3 regions of the Microbulbifer hydrolyticus genome follow, and region 2 is predicted to be linked to each of the others. Evidence: predicted binding sites of a transcription regulator. Region 2 holds the regulator's gene; each other region holds the start of a gene.
The links. Region 2 encodes PhoB, which activates phosphate uptake and scavenging genes when phosphate is short. Its sites were predicted from a motif close to TGTCATAAANNTGTAACA; they were not measured.
Positions count from the first base shown of each region.

Region 1: GTQ55_RS08615 (porin) is a predicted target of PhoB. The motif match lies at 2,200-2,217, and genes of this name have one in related genera.
Region 3: GTQ55_RS14910 (PhoX family protein) is a predicted target of PhoB. The motif match lies at 3,963-3,980, and genes of this name have one in related genera.

Region 1 covers NZ_CP047491.1:2,047,876-2,053,405, reverse strand. The annotation lists gene GTQ55_RS08620 (DNA internalization-related competence protein ComEC/Rec2) at 1-1,982, opposite strand, end outside; gene GTQ55_RS08615 (porin) at 2,305-3,240, shown strand; gene GTQ55_RS08610 (M16 family metallopeptidase) at 3,468-5,530, shown strand, end outside.
Region 2 covers NZ_CP047491.1:89,858-95,387, forward strand. The annotation lists gene phoR (phosphate regulon sensor histidine kinase PhoR) at 1-1,114, opposite strand, end outside; gene phoB (phosphate regulon transcriptional regulator PhoB) at 1,250-1,954, opposite strand; gene ubiA (4-hydroxybenzoate octaprenyltransferase) at 2,087-2,968, opposite strand; gene GTQ55_RS00405 (chorismate--pyruvate lyase family protein) at 2,998-3,585, opposite strand; gene GTQ55_RS00410 (dicarboxylate/amino acid:cation symporter) at 3,798-5,108, shown strand; gene GTQ55_RS00415 (chorismate mutase) at 5,176-5,530, opposite strand, start outside.
Region 3 covers NZ_CP047491.1:3,480,834-3,486,363, reverse strand. The annotation lists gene msrP (protein-methionine-sulfoxide reductase catalytic subunit MsrP) at 170-1,192, shown strand; gene GTQ55_RS14915 (protein-methionine-sulfoxide reductase heme-binding subunit MsrQ) at 1,192-1,824, shown strand; gene GTQ55_RS14910 (PhoX family protein) at 1,911-3,866, opposite strand; gene GTQ55_RS14905 (TonB-dependent receptor) at 4,143-5,530, shown strand, end outside.

The DNA.
Region 1 (5,530 bases), 2.0 Mb from region 2:
CCGGCCAGGCGCGCACCCAGGTCGCCGGGCGCTATGACCTCGCTGACGGGCAACACCTCCGCAAGCCCTGCGGCACCACCCGCGTGATCGCGATCACCGTGGCTCACCACCAAGGCTGCGATTTCGGTAGCGCCCTCCCCGACCAAGTACGGAGCCACCACACTGCTTCCGGCGCTCCAGCCCCCGCTGATTCCAGCCCCCGTATCCAGTACCAGATACTGGTCATCCGACGCCACCGCTACCGCCAGGCCCTGACCCACGTCGAGCACCGTGACACTCAGCGCTGTTGGCTCCTGGGAGCGCCAGGGTAACGCTGGAGCCAATACAACGGGCAGCATGCACCACCCCAGCAAGCGACCGGGAAAGCCCCGCGGCAGCATGAGGATAAGCACGCTGACCAGTGCGAGACCAACCACCCACCAACCGGGCGCGGTCAGCCATTGCCAGCTGGGGAAGCGCCCGTCCACCCCGTGGAGAAACCGCATGAGTAGCGCGAGCTGCCAGTCGGCAAACTGCCAGCAGAAGCCACTGATCCCCATTGGCATCACTGCGCCGAGCATGATCGAGGGCAGGATCAGCAGGCCCATCCACGGAATCGCCACCAGATTGACCAGTAGTGCGGAGGCACTGGCTCCGGAAAAAAACAGGAGAGACGGCAGCAGAAGCGCCAGTATCACAACCCATTGACTGCGCACCGCGACGATCGTGTGGGGTTTGATGTACTGACCGACATAACTGAGCAGTTTCGCGAGGGTCGAGCGCGATTCGCTCGCATGAAAAACGTCCGGACCAGACACTGTCCGGCCGCTGTAGCACAGCAGCAACGCTGCCACAGCGAGGAACGAAAGCCAGAACCCCGGGTTGAGCACAGCCAATGGCTGCAGCAGTAATACCATCGCCACAGCCAGGGCAAATGCCAGCCCGGACGCAACACGCCTGCCCCATATCCACACGCTGATGGCGACTGCTGTCATGATCAGGGCCCGTTGCGCGGACAACGGTGCCCCACATATCAGTGTGTAACCCGCGGCGGCGGCCAGTCCACCCGACCCGGCGAGCAGGCGCGAGTTCCACGAACCGAACGGGGACAACAGGCGTCCTAAATACCCGCCGATCAGCAGGAAGAACCCGGCGACCATGCCCACATGCAGCCCGGAGATCGCCAACAGGTGCGCGGTACCCGTGCTCTGCAAAACCTTCCGGTCGGTATCCGTCAAGCCGGATTTATCCCCGAGTAGCAGCGCGCGCAGAAGCCGTCCAAAACCGAGGTTCGCAGCGGTCACCCGGTCCCGGATTGACTCCCGTAAGCGGTAGAGGCCTGCGCCGTCCTCCAGCAACACGGGCCGCAGCGCCTTTTCACGGATGTAGCCTGTTGCGAAAACGCCCTCCTGCAATAGCCAGGCTTCGTAATCAAACGTATGGGGATTCACGCTGCCCCGCGGGCGCTTTAGCCGCAACCGCATGGTCCAGCGGCTGCCCGCCCGGATCTCAGCGATACGGTCGCTGCCATACCAGGACACCAGTACCTTTTGTCCCACGAGCGCAGCATGTTCAGCAGACTCGACTTCCGCGAGAAACTGCACATCCAGCGCCGTTGATCCGGAGCCGTGGCCTCGGCCATAGCGGAATACGGCAGGTCGGGACTCGGGCAAAGAAGTGATTTGCAGGGTGACTTCAAAATCCGTGCCGTGAAGAGCCGGTGGCAAACGCGCATCCAGCGCTGCGCGATCCCAATAAAGCCCCCAGCCGGCGCCGATGAGGAAGGGCAACAACCAATAGCAAGCGCCACGTACCATTAGCCATTTTGACGGTCGCCCATACCCCCGGCGAGCAACTAGTACTGCCGCCAGCAGTAAAACCAGAACCAGGCTGAAATAGACAGCGCAAAGTGCCGTGGACAGGCCCGGCAACCGCGGCCACAACGCGACCTGGGCAATGCCAATACCGAATAGCCATAACCCACCGGTGACGGAAAGCCCCACCTTGCCACTATCAGCACAAGGCCTTCGCAACAATCCCTGCCCCATTTTTCACAACATCCATGTCCAATAGCTACGCGATTAAATCCCGATGTGGCCGCCCCCGCAAACGGACACCCGTCCAATAGTTATGGTTTTGCACCAGTCCGCAGTGAGCATTACTGCCCAAACCGTCTCGTTGGCCGCGAGGTAGACACAAAAAATTCAAGAAATTTTCATGTTTCATCTGTTTGTAACAAAAGCGAAGCATGTGTGTAACAAAAGCGAAGCAAACTGCGCAGCAACTGAACGACGGCTTCCCCTTTTTTACATTCAGAGACCAACCATGAAAAAGACTGCGATCACCCTGGCACTGGCAGCGGCCCTCCCTACCCTCGCCAACGCAGAAGAAGTATTCACCTTTTACGGTAAGGCCAACGCCTCTTTCCAATCCAACGATGAAGGCGATGGCGCCACGACTGATGTGAAAAGCAATGCTTCCCGCCTGGGGGTAAAAGGCGAGCTGCCACTGGATAGCGGCATCAATGGCATTTACAAAATGGAATATCAGGTAAACATCGACGGTGAAGGCGAAACCTTCAGCCAGCGCAACATCTACGCTGGCCTGGAAGGCGGGTTCGGTCAGGTCATCGGCGGTAAATTCGATACCCCGCTGAAAGTGGCGCAGAAGAAGGTCGATCTTTTCAACGACCTTGAGGGCGACATCAAAAGCCTGGTCACCAAGAGCGACAACCGCGAATCCAACAACCTGCAGTACACCACGCCGTCGTTTGCCGGCTTCAAGGTTGCCGCGGCCTACGTCAGCAACAAGGAAGCCGAGATTCTGGATGACGGCGGTAATGTGATCGATACCCGCGACAATGGTACTTCCGTATCATTTGCGTACGACAACGCCGGTGTGTACCTGGCGTATGCTTACGATCAGGGTGTTGAAGCCAACGACTGGAAGGTTAACCGTGTGGTAGCCCAGTATAACTTCGGCAACCTGCAGGTTGGCGGCCTTTACGAAGAGCAGGAAAAAGCCGACAACAGCAACCAGGATGGCTGGATGACATCCGTGGCCTACAAAATCAGCAACTGGACCGCGAAGGCGCAATACGGCCAGTCCGACATCGTAAAAACGGATGGAGAGACTTTTAGCCTGGGGCTGGATTACAAGCTGTCTAAAGCGGCAAAAGTGTTCAGCTTCTACACCAACGAAAGCGCAGCGGACGACTACGAGCGCAGCTACGTGGGTGTAGGTACAGAGTTCAAGTTCTAAGAAGCACTTGGCTCAAACAAAGTACCCGAGCTGTCATTAAAATGCCCCAATGCGCTAAAAGTGCAGGATAACCAGTTAGGGGGCCTTGATTGTGATGATGGTCCAAATGTTCTATGGCACTTTATTGTGACGGACAATGCCGCGAACCTGGCCCATTAGACCTAACTAGCGCCCCTGGCTGTGTTAGCATCGATGCGTCTCCAATAAAAAGAGAGTCTTCAATCGTGATGCATCGCACCAAAGTCGCAATGATATTCGCTGCAGCGCTATTGGCAGCCTGTAGCAAAGGGCCCGAGAATTCGGCCCCGCAAGCAAACACCGACGCCGCCAGTGAAGCGCAGAGTGCCCTCCCCGCCGGTATAACGCTGGTCGAAACTTTCGACGGCGACGGCGCAGAAATCGCCATTCCGTACGACAAATACAAACTTGCCAACGGCCTGACCGTTGTACTGCACGAAGATGACTCTGATCCGCTAGTGCACGTGGATGTTACCTATCACGTCGGTTCCAACCGCGAAGATCCAGGCCGCTCCGGCTTTGCCCATTTCTTCGAACATATGATGTTCCAGGGGTCGGTGAACGTTGCGGACGAAGAGCATTTCCGCATCATCACCGAAGCCGGTGGCACCATGAACGGTACTACCAATACCGACCGCACCAACTACTACGAAACCGTACCGGCCAACCAGCTGGAAACCGTACTTTGGCTGGAAGCCGATCGCATGGGCGTGTTCCTCGACGCGGTTACCCAGGAAAAGTTCGAGGTTCAGCGCGAAACGGTGAAAAACGAACGTGGCCAGCGCGTTGACAACCGCCCCTATGGGCGCGCCCTGGAAACCATGTTTGCCGCCACCTACCCGGATGGTCACCCCTACTCCTGGCCAACCATTGGCTGGATGGAAGACCTGAATCGTGCAGACCTTACCGACCTCAAACGGTTTTTCCTGCGCTGGTATGGTCCCAACAATGCAGTGCTGACCATTGGCGGTGATATCGACAAGGCGCAGACACTCGCGTGGGTAAACAAATATTTCGGGTCGATTCCCGCTGGCCCTGAAGTCGAAAACCTGCCCAAGCAGCCGGCCAAGCTCGATAAAGACCGCTATGTCACGCTGGAGGACAATATCCACCTGCCGGCACTGGCAATGATGATTCCAACGGTCCACAGCAGCCATGCGGATGAGCCCGCGCTGGATGCAGCCGCAGCGATTCTTGGCCAGGGCCAGGACTCCATGCTCTATCAGCGCCTGGTGCAGACCGGCCGTGCGGTATCGGCAAGTGTCTCTCATTCCTGTAAAGAACTGGCCTGCGAGATGTGGTTCATCGTGATCCAGAACCCCGCATCCGGTGAAACCCTCGCGGAAATGGAACAGGCAGTACGCGACACCCTTACCGATTTCGTCGAGCGCGGCGTTACCGAGGATGACCTGGTTAAATTCAAGGCAGGCTATGAATCCAGCCGCGTGTTCGGCCTGCAGTCTGTTGCCGGTAAAGTCTCCACTCTCGCCGCATTTGAAACCTTCACCGGCAGCCCCAAAGGCATCGACGATGAGATCAATGCCTATCTGGCTGTTGAGACCGCTGACGTGACCCGCGTTTTCGACCAGTACATTGCTGCCAAGCCCTCGGTACTGCTGAGCGTGGTCCCCAACGGCAAGCAAGAACTGGCCGCTGCACCGCAGAACTATGAATGGCAACGCACCATCCCGGAAAGCTATGGCGACGATGAAGAAGCCCTGGCGTTGCGACCGGTCAAGGATACATTCGACCGCAGTGTGCAGCCTTCCCCGGGCGTGAATCCACAGGTAGAGCTGCCGACAATCCAGGACGGCAAGCTGAAAAATGGCGTACGCCTGCTGGCCGTGCAGAATGAAGAGACTCCCACCGTTACCGTGCAGGCAGTGTTTGGCGTTGGCCAGCGCGACGAGCCTCGTGGCAAAGCAGGCCTCACCTCCCTGATGACTTCCCTCATGACCGAGGCCACCAGCGAGCGCAGCGCCGCCGAGTTCGCCGAGGAACTGAAACGGCTGGGCGCATCAGTCAGCGTCAGCGCCGGCGATTACGACACCACGGTTTCTCTCAATGTGCTGGCCAAGCACCTGGACAAGGCCGTGCCGCTGATGATGGAGCGTATGCTCAAGCCTGCCTTCACCGAGGAAGACTTCGCGCGCATCAAGCAACAGACCATTGAAGGTCTGCAGCAGGCCCGCAAGACCCCGCAGGGCCTGGCCACCCGCGCAGTCGGTGCAGTGATGCGCGGCCCAGAGCACCCTCTGAGCTTTCCCGGTGG
Region 2 (5,530 bases):
GGATATGCATCGGGTCAATACCGATTCCCGCGTCCTTCACCGAATAGTGACCGCCGGCAGCATCGGCTTTCCAGCGCAATTCGATGGGCCCGCCATCGGGGCTGTACTTCACTGCGTTGAACGCCAGATTGGCAAACGCGCTGTGCAACTCGCCCGCGTCGCCGGTAAGGATGCAGTCCTCTTCGCAGTGCACTGAAATTTCATGGCGGTCGGCGCTCAGTGAACGCGCTTCCCCGGCCACACGCTCCATCAGCTCCCGCACCGAAACCCGGTCGCGCCCGCTATCGCGCTCTGATGTTTCCAGCCGCGCCAGCAACAGCAGATCGTTTACCAGGCTGGTCATGCGCGCCGTCTGCTCGCTCATCTGTCCCAGCGGCCGGTCCCAGTTTTTTGGCGCCTGGCCACTGGCCTGCAGAGTTTCCAGGTACCCTGCAATCACCGTCAGCGGGGTGCGCAATTCGTGGGAAACGTTCGCCACAAAATCCCGGCGCATCTGCTCCAGATTATGCAGTCGTGTCACATCCCGTACGATCACCAGCGCCTCGTCCTGGCCGAAGCGGGTCACTTCCATTTGCAGTATGCGTGAATCGTCACCCGGCGCCGGCAGCGTAATCGGCTCTTGGTAACGGTCGAGTTGTCCCTGCATGCGTTGGTACATGTGCTCGACAAAGCGCGGGTCGCGCACGAAATTGATCAGTGGCTGGCCCGCATCGTCCGTCTGTAACCGCAGCATCTGCCCTGCCGCCGGATTCCACCACGCCAGGGTGCCTTCGTCTTCCAGCGCCACAATTCCCTCGCGCAGCGCACTGGTACTGTCCTGTACCCGGCGCAGCATGGAGTGCAGCTTCTGCTTTTCCTTGCGGTGGCGGCGCTGCAGGCGATAGAAATCGTCGGAAATATCCCCCCATACCCCGAAGCTGGTCGGTGCGGGACCGCGACGGCCGTTGGCAAGCCAGCGGTCGAACTGGCGTTGTTGCCAGAGCAACCAGAAGAGATAGACGCTGAGGCCGGCACAAAGCGCCAGCCACCAGTGGCCGGTCGAGAAACCGAAAATGGTGGTGCCGAGGGCGATGACGATAAAGCGCGAGAATTCGCCAATACTGCGATCGAGCATGATGGTTGGGCCATCTGTTTAGAGTTGGGAGTTGCGCGCAAAACAGAGCAGGTAATACGCGAAAACCTTAGCGAAGGCGGAGTGCCGGGTGCCTCCGGGCTCTAACGGAGCCCCAGATTCTTTCAGGGATTAGGATTACACCCTTTCCACGGTCTGTACAGAAAAGCGGTAACCGGTGCCGCGCACTGTCTGGATATAGCGTTCGTGACCGTCAATGGTCAGCGCCTTGCGCAGCCGGCGGATGTGCACGTCTACGGTGCGCTCCTCAACGTACACGTTGCCGCCCCACACATGGTCCAGCAACTGCGTGCGTGTATAAGCGCGCTCCTGGTGGGACAGGAAAAAGGTCAGCAGGCGAAACTCGGTGGGGCCCATTTCCACAGGGTTGCCGTTGATCGTCACCCGGTGGCTGACCGGATCCAGAACCAGACCGCCCGCGGTCAGCGGCTCTTCCGGCGTACTCGGGCCCGCACGACGCAATACTGCCTTCAGGCGCGCGACCAGCTCCCGGGGGGAAAATGGCTTGGTGATGTAATCGTCTGCACCCGTCTCCAGCCCCTTGATCTTGTGATCCTCCTCACCCTTCGCCGTCAGCATGATGATTGGCAGTGAAGCGGTCAGCTCATCCCGCTTCAGGCGGCGCGCAAGCTCGACACCGGAGACGTCTGGCAGCATCCAGTCCAGCAGAATCAGGTCCGGCTTCTCATCGATGATCAGGGCGTGGGCCGCCTGGGCATTCTCCGCCTCCAGGCAGCGGTAATCTGCCATCTCGAGGGCTACACGCAACATATCCCGTACCGGGGCTTCGTCGTCGACTATGAGAATCGTCTTGCTGTGCATCGTTCTGCCATACCCTAACTGATGAGTGCGCCATTCAACTGACACTTCCTAGAGTGGCCATTTAACGTCACTTTAATGACAAATATATGACAGGAGGGCGCCGATCACGACCCATCGGGGAACAGGCTCGAATCAGTTCGCCAGAAAGTGGAAAAAAATTCCCATGAAAATGGTTGCCCCAACCCAGTTGTTGTTCAGAAATGCCTTGAAGCAGTCATCCCGTTGCCGCTCCCGCACCAGCCACTGCTGATAGCCAAACAGCCCCGCGGCGACCGCCAGGCCACAGTAATACAGGGCACCCAGCGACTCGCGGCTGCCCAGCATCAACAGTGCCAGAATCACCATCACTTGCAGGCTGGCGGTCATTACCCGGTCCATGTCACCAAACAGGATCGCGGTGGATTTGACCCCGATCTTGAGGTCATCGTCGCGGTCTACCATGGCGTAAAAAGTGTCGTAGGCCACCGTCCACAACAGGTTGGCAGTGAACAACAGCCACGCCACCGCCGGCACCTCGCCGGTGGTCGCGGCAAACGCCATCGGGATTCCCATGCTGAACGCCGAACCGAGAACCACTTGCGGCAGGTGCGTGTAGCGCTTGGCGAAGGGATAACAGAAAGCCAGCGCCAGCGCCGGCAGTGACAGCAGGACGGTGAGCTTGTTGGTGGTGAGTACCAGCAGGAAGGCGAGCAACATGAGGCCGCCGAACAGCATCATCGCGCCTTTCGGGGTGGCTGCTCCGGTGGCGAGCGGGCGCTGGTTGGTGCGCTTTACATGGCCGTCTATGTTGCGGTCGGCAAAGTCGTTGACCGCACAGCCGGCAGCGCGAGTCAGGATCACACCGAGGGTGAAGACAACGAACAGGTGCAAGCCGGGCCAGCCCTTGGCGGCAATCCACAGCGCCCACCAGGTGGGCCACAACAGCAGCAGAGAGCCGATGGGCCGGTCCAGCCTGACGAGCTGCCAGTATGGGAGGGCGGCGGGCCAGCGCTGCTGGATCTGTTGGCTGATCATGGTTTCTCTCTTGTTATTGGCCGTTGTGTTCAGGCCAGGGGTGCTTTGTGGGGATTGAAGCTGCTTAGGAAGGTCTCCGCAACCAGTAGTGGTTTGTCGTGCAGCCAGAACGTGGAGCGGCGTCCCCAGGCCTGGGGCTCCATCGTATCCAGTTCCGCCTGTTGGCAGCGCGGGTTGCGCGCAAGGCGATTGAGGACGATGGGGCCGCGGCGGATGTCAGGCTGGCTAAACAGGAGTTCGCCGAGTGGGCGGTTATCGAGGTTGCGCAGGTAGCGGGATTTGCCGCCGAGGGTGCGTTCCGGGAGTACACTGCGGGCATACACCCACGGCTGTTCGTCGCTGCCGTAGAGGAGCACTTCGCGCACCAGCGCACGGGTTCTCTCTTTCAGGTTGAGGGCGCGGCGCTCTTCGAGGTTGGGTTGCTGCCAGCCCTGACTGAGTATCTGCACGCTAAACTCGCCGTGGCTCAGATGTTTGAGTGCGGCGGTGAGGGAGCCGGGATGCAGCAGCCACGGCAGCAGCTGCTCCGGGGGCGTATGTCCGTGGAGGCTTTCCAGGGGTTGTGGATGCCAGTCACCGATGGCCAGGAAAGGTGACTCGTAGGGGGCGTGGTACAACGCAGACTCCGCGCAGGTTCAAATAACCGCATTGTACCCGACCGGCGCTGCGGGGAAACGGGGGGAACTTTGCCCAGACCGGATGCGACCGATATAGTTGCGCGACTCCTTCGAATAAATTGGGGGCGGTGCCGGTTGCCGCACCTTCGCGTCACGTATAGTGGCCTAATTGAATAATTCCAGTATTTGCTGGAGCAATGACAGGATGGACCATGGGGCTCACCAAAAAAATTGTACTGGCCATGATCGCGGGGATCGCAGTCGGCCTGATCTGCAATGTTCTCAATACCAGCCAGGTGCTGGGGGCCGGGGTGACCGGTTTTATCAATAATTACCTGACCAATGGTCTGTTCGACATTATCGGCCGGATATTCATCGCCTCGTTGAAGCTGATGGTTGTGCCGCTAGTGCTGGTTTCGCTGATCTGTGGTTCCTGCGCCCTTTCGGAAGGTAGCCGTGTGGGGGTACTGGCGGGCAAGACGGTGCTGTTGTATCTGGTAACCACAGCTGCGGCCATTTCGCTGGCGCTGCTGCTGGCCATCGTGATTCAGCCCGGGGCGGGTATGGAGGGCATCGCCGGGGATGCTGCTTTTGAGCCGCAGCCCTCGCCACCACTGTCCGAGGTGCTGATCAATATCTTTCCCACCAACCCGGTGGATGCGATGGCAAAAGGCAACATGCTGCAGATCATCGTGTTTGCACTGTTGATGGGCTATGCAATTTCCCGCAGCGGCAAGCCCGGCCAGCGAATTGCCGGTTTCTTCAATGACCTGAACGATGTGATTATGCGCATGGTCGGTGTGCTGATGGCATTTGCGCCCTACGGTGTATTTGCGCTGCTGGCCACCAAGATTGCATCGCTCGGCTTCGATGCAATCCTGCAACTGATGAAGTACTTCATGGTGGTGTTGGCGGCACTGCTACTGCATGCCTTCGGGGTCTATTCCATCCTGCTGAAGCTGCTGTCCGGCCTGAACCCGGTGCAGCTGTTTAAGAAGATGCGCCCGGCGATGGTGTTTGCCTTCAGTACCGCCTCCTCGGCGGCGACAATTCCGGTGACGTTGTCCACAGTAGAGAAGCGCCTGGGCGTGGATAACAAGGTGGCGTCGTTCACCATTCCGCTGGGGGCGACCATCAATATGGATGGCACCGCGATCATGCAGGGGGTGGCGACGGTATTCATCTCCCAGCTGTACGGTATCGAGATCGGCCTGATGGGTTATCTGACCGTGATCCTGACTGCGACCCTGGCTTCTGTGGGCACCGCGGGCGTGCCCGGTGTCGGCCTGATCATGCTGGCCATGGTGCTTCAGCAAGTGGGCCTGCCGCTTGAAGGAATTGCGATTGTGATGGGTGTGGATCGCCTGCTGGATATGGTGCGCACGGCGGTGAACATTACCGGGGACTCGGTGGTGAGTGCGATCGTGGCGAAGAGTGAGGGTGCGCTGAATGTGGAGACCTTCAATGATGCCAACTACAGCAGTGTCGCGAACGGTAGTGAGGGTCGACAGGCAGCTTCCTGATCTGAAGTTGGCCCAGAAAAAAGGGCGAGCCGGTAGCCGGCTCGCCCTTTTTATTTTCTATGTGGTTTTACATTGCAGCCATGGCTCGCAACTCGTCGGGATCCAGGTTGTCTTCCATGGATTCCACCAGCTCATCTACCAGCTCGCTGAGCGCTTTCTTGATCGCCTCTTCGGTATTGTCCTCGCTAGCGCGGCCATCGTGGTAGGTGCGTACCAGGTATTTTTCCTGCACCTTGAGGTCGTCGATACTGACAAGCTGCTCGCGCAGGGGTGTGCCGCTGCGATTGGTCAGCGCGTAGCGGAATTCACCCGTCAGGGTCACTTTGCCCTGCTCTAGATCGTAATCGTCCTTCGGCTTCATTGCGTTGAGGTGTTTGATTACCTTGAGGTCGAAGCTGTTCTGGAGATTCAGCACCCCATCT
Region 3 (5,530 bases), 820 kb from region 2:
AATCCTGAACCAAGTTATCGGGAAAGGTTCTTAGACAGGACCAGAACAGGCGCTTCGAACCTATCATCCGTAAGCACTGTGGCATCCGTGAGGCCTGTTAGATGAGGCGCTACAAGGCCCGCTGTAAGAAAAACACGGCTCAATCGACCAACAAGTACTGCTCTAATTTGTGACACGCTGGAGAGATATCGTGCTGATCAAATCACCGCCGCGACATAGCCTGACTGAAGCGCAGACCACACCGGAGTCTGCGTATGTTTCCCGCCGCACCGTTATAAAGGGGCTTTGCGCCGGTATCGGTGGTCTGTTGCTCGCGCGCAATGCCCATGCCCTGGACCTGTTCGGGGCGGACAAGACAGAGGCTGCGGTGCGTAAGCCACTCACATTCTCCCCCCACAAACCGCCGCCGGACCTGATTCTGACGCCGGAAGCGAAGGTCACCAATTACAACAATTTTTACGAATTCGGCACCGGCAAAACCGATCCGGCGGAGAACAGCCAGTCCCTGAAGCTGGAGCCCTGGACCCTGCGCGTGGAGGGCGAGGTAGAGAAACCGGCGACGGTGGATGTATGGAAGCTGATGCAGGAATCCGGTCTCGAAGAGCGTATCTACCGGATGCGTTGTGTGGAAGCCTGGTCCATGGTGATTCCCTGGGTGGGGTTTGAACTTGGCAAGTTCCTGAAGCGCTTCGCTCCCACCAGCCGCGCCAAATATGTCGCCTTCGAGACCCTCTACGATCCGCAGCAGATGCCCGGACAGCGCAATCGCTATGTGGGGGGCGGGGTGGATTACCCCTATGTGGAGGGCCTGCGGATGGACGAAGCCATGCATCCCCTGACCATTCTTTCCGTGGGCCTGTATGGCAAAACCTTGCCGCCGCAGAATGGCGCGCCCATCCGCCTGGTCGTCCCCTGGAAGTACGGCTTCAAGGGGATCAAGTCCATCGTCAAAATCAAGTTGGTGGAGCGTATGCCGCCGACCAGCTGGAACAAGCTGGCTCCACAGGAGTACGGCTTCTACGCCAATGTGAATCCCGCGGTGGATCACCCGCGCTGGTCTCAGGCCAGTGAGCGCTTTATCGGTCCCGGCGGCCTGTTCGCGGCCAAGCGGCAGAAGACGCTGCCATTCAACGGATACGCGGATGCCGTGGCCGACCTTTACACCGGTATGAACCTGAAAAAGTTTTACTGATGAGCCGCCCTGAGAATAAAACGGCGTGGCGCAAGCGGCTGGTGATTGTGCTACAGGTCTGCGTACACGCAGGCGCGCTGCTGCCACTGTTGTGGCTGTTTGTTGCCATCAATCGCGGTGACCTTGGCGGCGATCCGGTAAAGGAGCTGATCCATTACCTGGGTATGGGGGCCCTGCGCCTGCTTCTGCTTACACTGCTGGTCTCACCGCTGGCGCGTGCGCTGCACTTCGGCCAATTGAACCGAGTGCGCAGACCGCTCGGGTTGTGGTGTTTTACCTGGGCCAGCCTGCACTTTAGTGCCTGGCTGGCGCTGGACCTGGCGCTGGACTGGTCTCTCATTGGCAGCGAGCTGGTCAAACGCACCTATATCCTGCTCGGTTTCACCGCGTGGCTGATGTTGCTTGCGCTCGCAGTCACCTCACTGCCGGTACTGATGCGCAAGATGGGGAAGAACTGGAAGAAGCTACACGGCGTGCTGTATCCGGTCGTGTTGCTGGTCTGCTGGCATTTCTGGTGGTCGGTGAAGAGCGGCTGGATTGAGCCCGCGATTTATTTGTCCATCGCCCTGGCTCTGCTGATCTGGCGACGGCAGTCTGTGGTGCGCTGGGTTAGATCCTTGCGCAGCTGGTAGGTCTGGACTGGCCGTTGCGCGCTGGCAGTGAGCGGGCCGGGTAGCGGTCCTGCCACCCGACCCGCGCCAGTGCAAACCAAAACGCCCTAGCTTCCTACGACCCCTGCATCCTTTCGGCGAATCGCCAGTACCGTCGGTCTTGGGGGAAGGTCAGGATCGTTATCCGGCCAGCGGTGTAGCGGGTTATCGAATGTGGAGCCGTCCGCATCCGCCGGGTGCTGAACAGAAACAAACAGGGTTTTACCATCCGGGGTAAATTCGGGGCCGCAGATTTCACCACCTTGCGGGCAGCCAAAGAAGTGCCTCGGTGCGGCTCTCAGCTCACCTTCCGTGGCCATGGCCCAGAGTCCATCGTGAAACCCGAAGCTCTCACAGCCGTCGGTTGCGATCCACATATTGCCGCGCTGATCGAACGCCACATTGTCCGGGTTGGCAAACCAGCCGTCGGCAGAAATATTGCCTGTGTGCTGCTGGCCGTAGGCGCCTCGCTCGGCCGGATCCTCCGCATTGGGGTTGCCGCCCAGCAGAAACGTATTCCAGTGAAAGGTATCACTGACATGGTCCCTTGCGCCGCTGCGTCCGGGCGGCACTATCTCAAGAACATGCCCCGCAGTGTTGCGCGCGCGGGGATTGGCCGCATTTACCTGATCGGGTTTGCGTTTTTTGTTTTTGGTCAGCATCACGTAGGTGCAGTCATTGACCGGGTTTGTCTCTACGTCCTCTGGCCGGTCCATCGGTGTCGCGCCGAGCAGCCTGGCGGCACGCCGGGCATCTACCAGCACGTCAGCCTGATTCCTGAATCCGTTTTCCTGCGTCAGTGGGCCCCGGCCGTGTAGCAGCGGTAGCCAGCGGCCAATGCCGCCCTCGGAAAACTGGCCCGCATAAAGCGTACCTTCGGTCAGCAATTCGCGGTTGCGTACATCGTCACCCGGCTGATAAACACCGCGGGATACAAAGCGATACACAAACTGGTGCTCGTCGTCGTCACCGCCATAGGCAACGATGGGTTTTCCCGGCTTGCTCACCAGCGTGAACCCCTCGTGCTCAAAGCGCCCGAGACCGGTCAGCTTGCGTGGTGTGGATTCCGGATCGTACGGATCGTATTCCACCATCCAGCCAAACCGGTTTGGTTCGTTCGGCTCCACGGTAATATCGAAGCGGCGGTCATAATCGCCCCAGTTGCGGTTTCCCGGAGAAATGCCAAACGCGTGGTGATTGCGGGCCTCGATTTCATCCGCCACATTGTCCGGGTCCCCCTGAAAGGCGCCACCAAAACCCTCCTCGGCAATCAGCACGGTCCCCCACGGGGTTTTTCCGCCGGCACAATTTCCCACGGTGCCCAATACCCGCGTGCCCGTGGGATCTTCGTTGGTCTGCAGGCGGCGGTCACCGGCGGCGACACCGACAATGTTCATGGCCGTGGTGAGGGAGAGTCGGCGGTTGTACAGGCTGCCCAGCACCGGCAGCCAACCGTCTGGCGTTTTTTCTATCTCAACAATCGTGTGCCCACAGGCCTGTTGTTCGACCGCAATATGTTCGTCACGGGTGCCGCGGTTGGAACTCTTTTCCGTGTATCCGGAAAACATCAGATGCGGCTGCGTGTACTCGTGGTTGATGCACAGTAGCCCGTGCTCGCTATTCCGGCTTTGACGATGTTTCTCGCCCTCGCCGGGGCCGGCGTCATTGGCCAGGGGCATATAGGCGATAAAGTCGTTGTTGTAGCCGAAGCGCCTGGCCTGCTCCGAAGCGTTCAGTTGCTCCGGTTTGAATTTCCCCGCGAACGCATCCAGTGGATCCCCCCAGCTCAGTACCCGGTCGGCGCTGTAGCCTTCAGGTACATGGTGCTTGAAGTCCAGCCGGTGCGGTATCTCGTTGAACTTCAGGTTTGCCGAGGCGTTGCTCTTTTTGTCCTGTAGGCAGCCCGGTAGCACCGTGGCACCGGCGGTGGCGGCGGTCGCTGCGCCGATTGCCTTGAACAGGGTGCGTCTGTGCGGGCTGTCAGGTGCCTGCTTTTCCGGGGAAACGTGTTTGCTGTCTGTCATCACTTGGTAACCAAAAATTCATTTTTCTTTCGGCGCGAGCTGGTCGTTGCCCGTCGTGCCGACTCCCTCTTCGTGAAGCAGAGGTTAGCGGCGCAATATGACAATTTTAAAAAAAGCGTAACGCAAATTTCACAAGTCAGGACTAGCCTGCGCCCTCAAATCAACCGGTAGGGCGAAGTGCTGTGTATTTCCCCGCCGACAAACGACCAGACAACTGCTTCTGTAACAGTAAAAACCACTTTCTGGTGGAAACGGGTAAAAGGGAAACGGGGACCTATGACCAAGTCAGTATTGAACCTGAAAATGGTGGCACCTCTTGCCGCCGCAATCATCTGTGTAAATGCCGCGGCGCAGGAATCACCGGAAAAGCAGGGGGAGCTGATGGAGACCATCGAGGTCACCGCTCAGGCCGCCAATGCCCGCAGTGATATCGAGCGCCAGCGTGCGTCCAACAAGGTTGTCGCAGTACAGACGTCCGAAGCCATTGGCGAATTGCCGGATGCCAACGTGACCGAAGCCCTGCAGCGCATGTCTGGCGTATTTATCGCCCGCGACCAGGGGGAGGGGCGCTTTGTAGGGGTGCGCGGTATTGATCCCAACCTGAATGCCTCCACCATCAACGGCATGAACCTGCCGGCCCCGGAAACCGATAGCCGCGCCGTAGCCCTGGACGTAATACCATCGGACCTGCTGGCAAGCCTCGAAGTATTCAAGACCCTGACGCCGGACATGAGTGCCGATTCCATTGGTGGCGCCATCGAGATCAAGAGCATCAATGCACTGGAACATGACGGTCAGACCTACAAGGTGAGCGTGGAAAATGGCTACAGCGAACTGCAGGGAGAAAACAGCCCGAAAATTGCCGGCACTTACACCAACCAGTTTGAGCTCGGCGAGCGTAGGCTCGGCGTTGCCATCGCCGCGTCCCACCACGAGCGCAACTTTGGCTCGGAAAACATTGAGACCGACGGTGTATGGGAAGAATTTACTGCACTGGACGGGAGCGAAGGTATCACTGCCGCGGAAATCGAGGAGCGCGACTATACCGTAACCCGCGAACGCACCGGTCTGGCGGCAAACTTTGACCTCGAAATTTCCGAGGGCAGTCAGCTGTACCTGCACACGCTCTATTCTGATTTCTCCGATACCGAGGAGCGCCAGCGTAACTCCTACAAGCTGGACGAGGAAAATGACGATCCGGATACCATTTCGGGAAGCTCTGTGACCTGGTCTGATGCGGCGCTGGAGAAGGAATTGAAAGACCGCTACGAAGAGCAGGAAATCCTTTCTGTCGTTGCGGGCGGCACCCACGACTTGGACACCTGGGGGGTGGAATATGCACTCGGTTTCTCCCACGCCGAAGAGTCCGAACCGTTCCGTCGTGATACCACCTTCGTTCAGGAAGGCCTGGAGCTGGGCTACACCCGCGCCGGTAAAACTCCGAAAATGTTCGCCGCTGACGCCAGCGCCACGGATGCCGGCAGCTACGAGCTGGATGAGCTGGTAGTCGAAGACAACTACACCGACGATGAAGAGCTGAGCTTTCGCATCGATATCCGTCGTGACCTCGAAGTGGCCGGCAACCCCTCTGAGTTGAAGTTCGGTGTACACGAGCGCCGTCGCGAGAAAACCGGTGACCTGAACGCGACGGTTTACGATGGCTT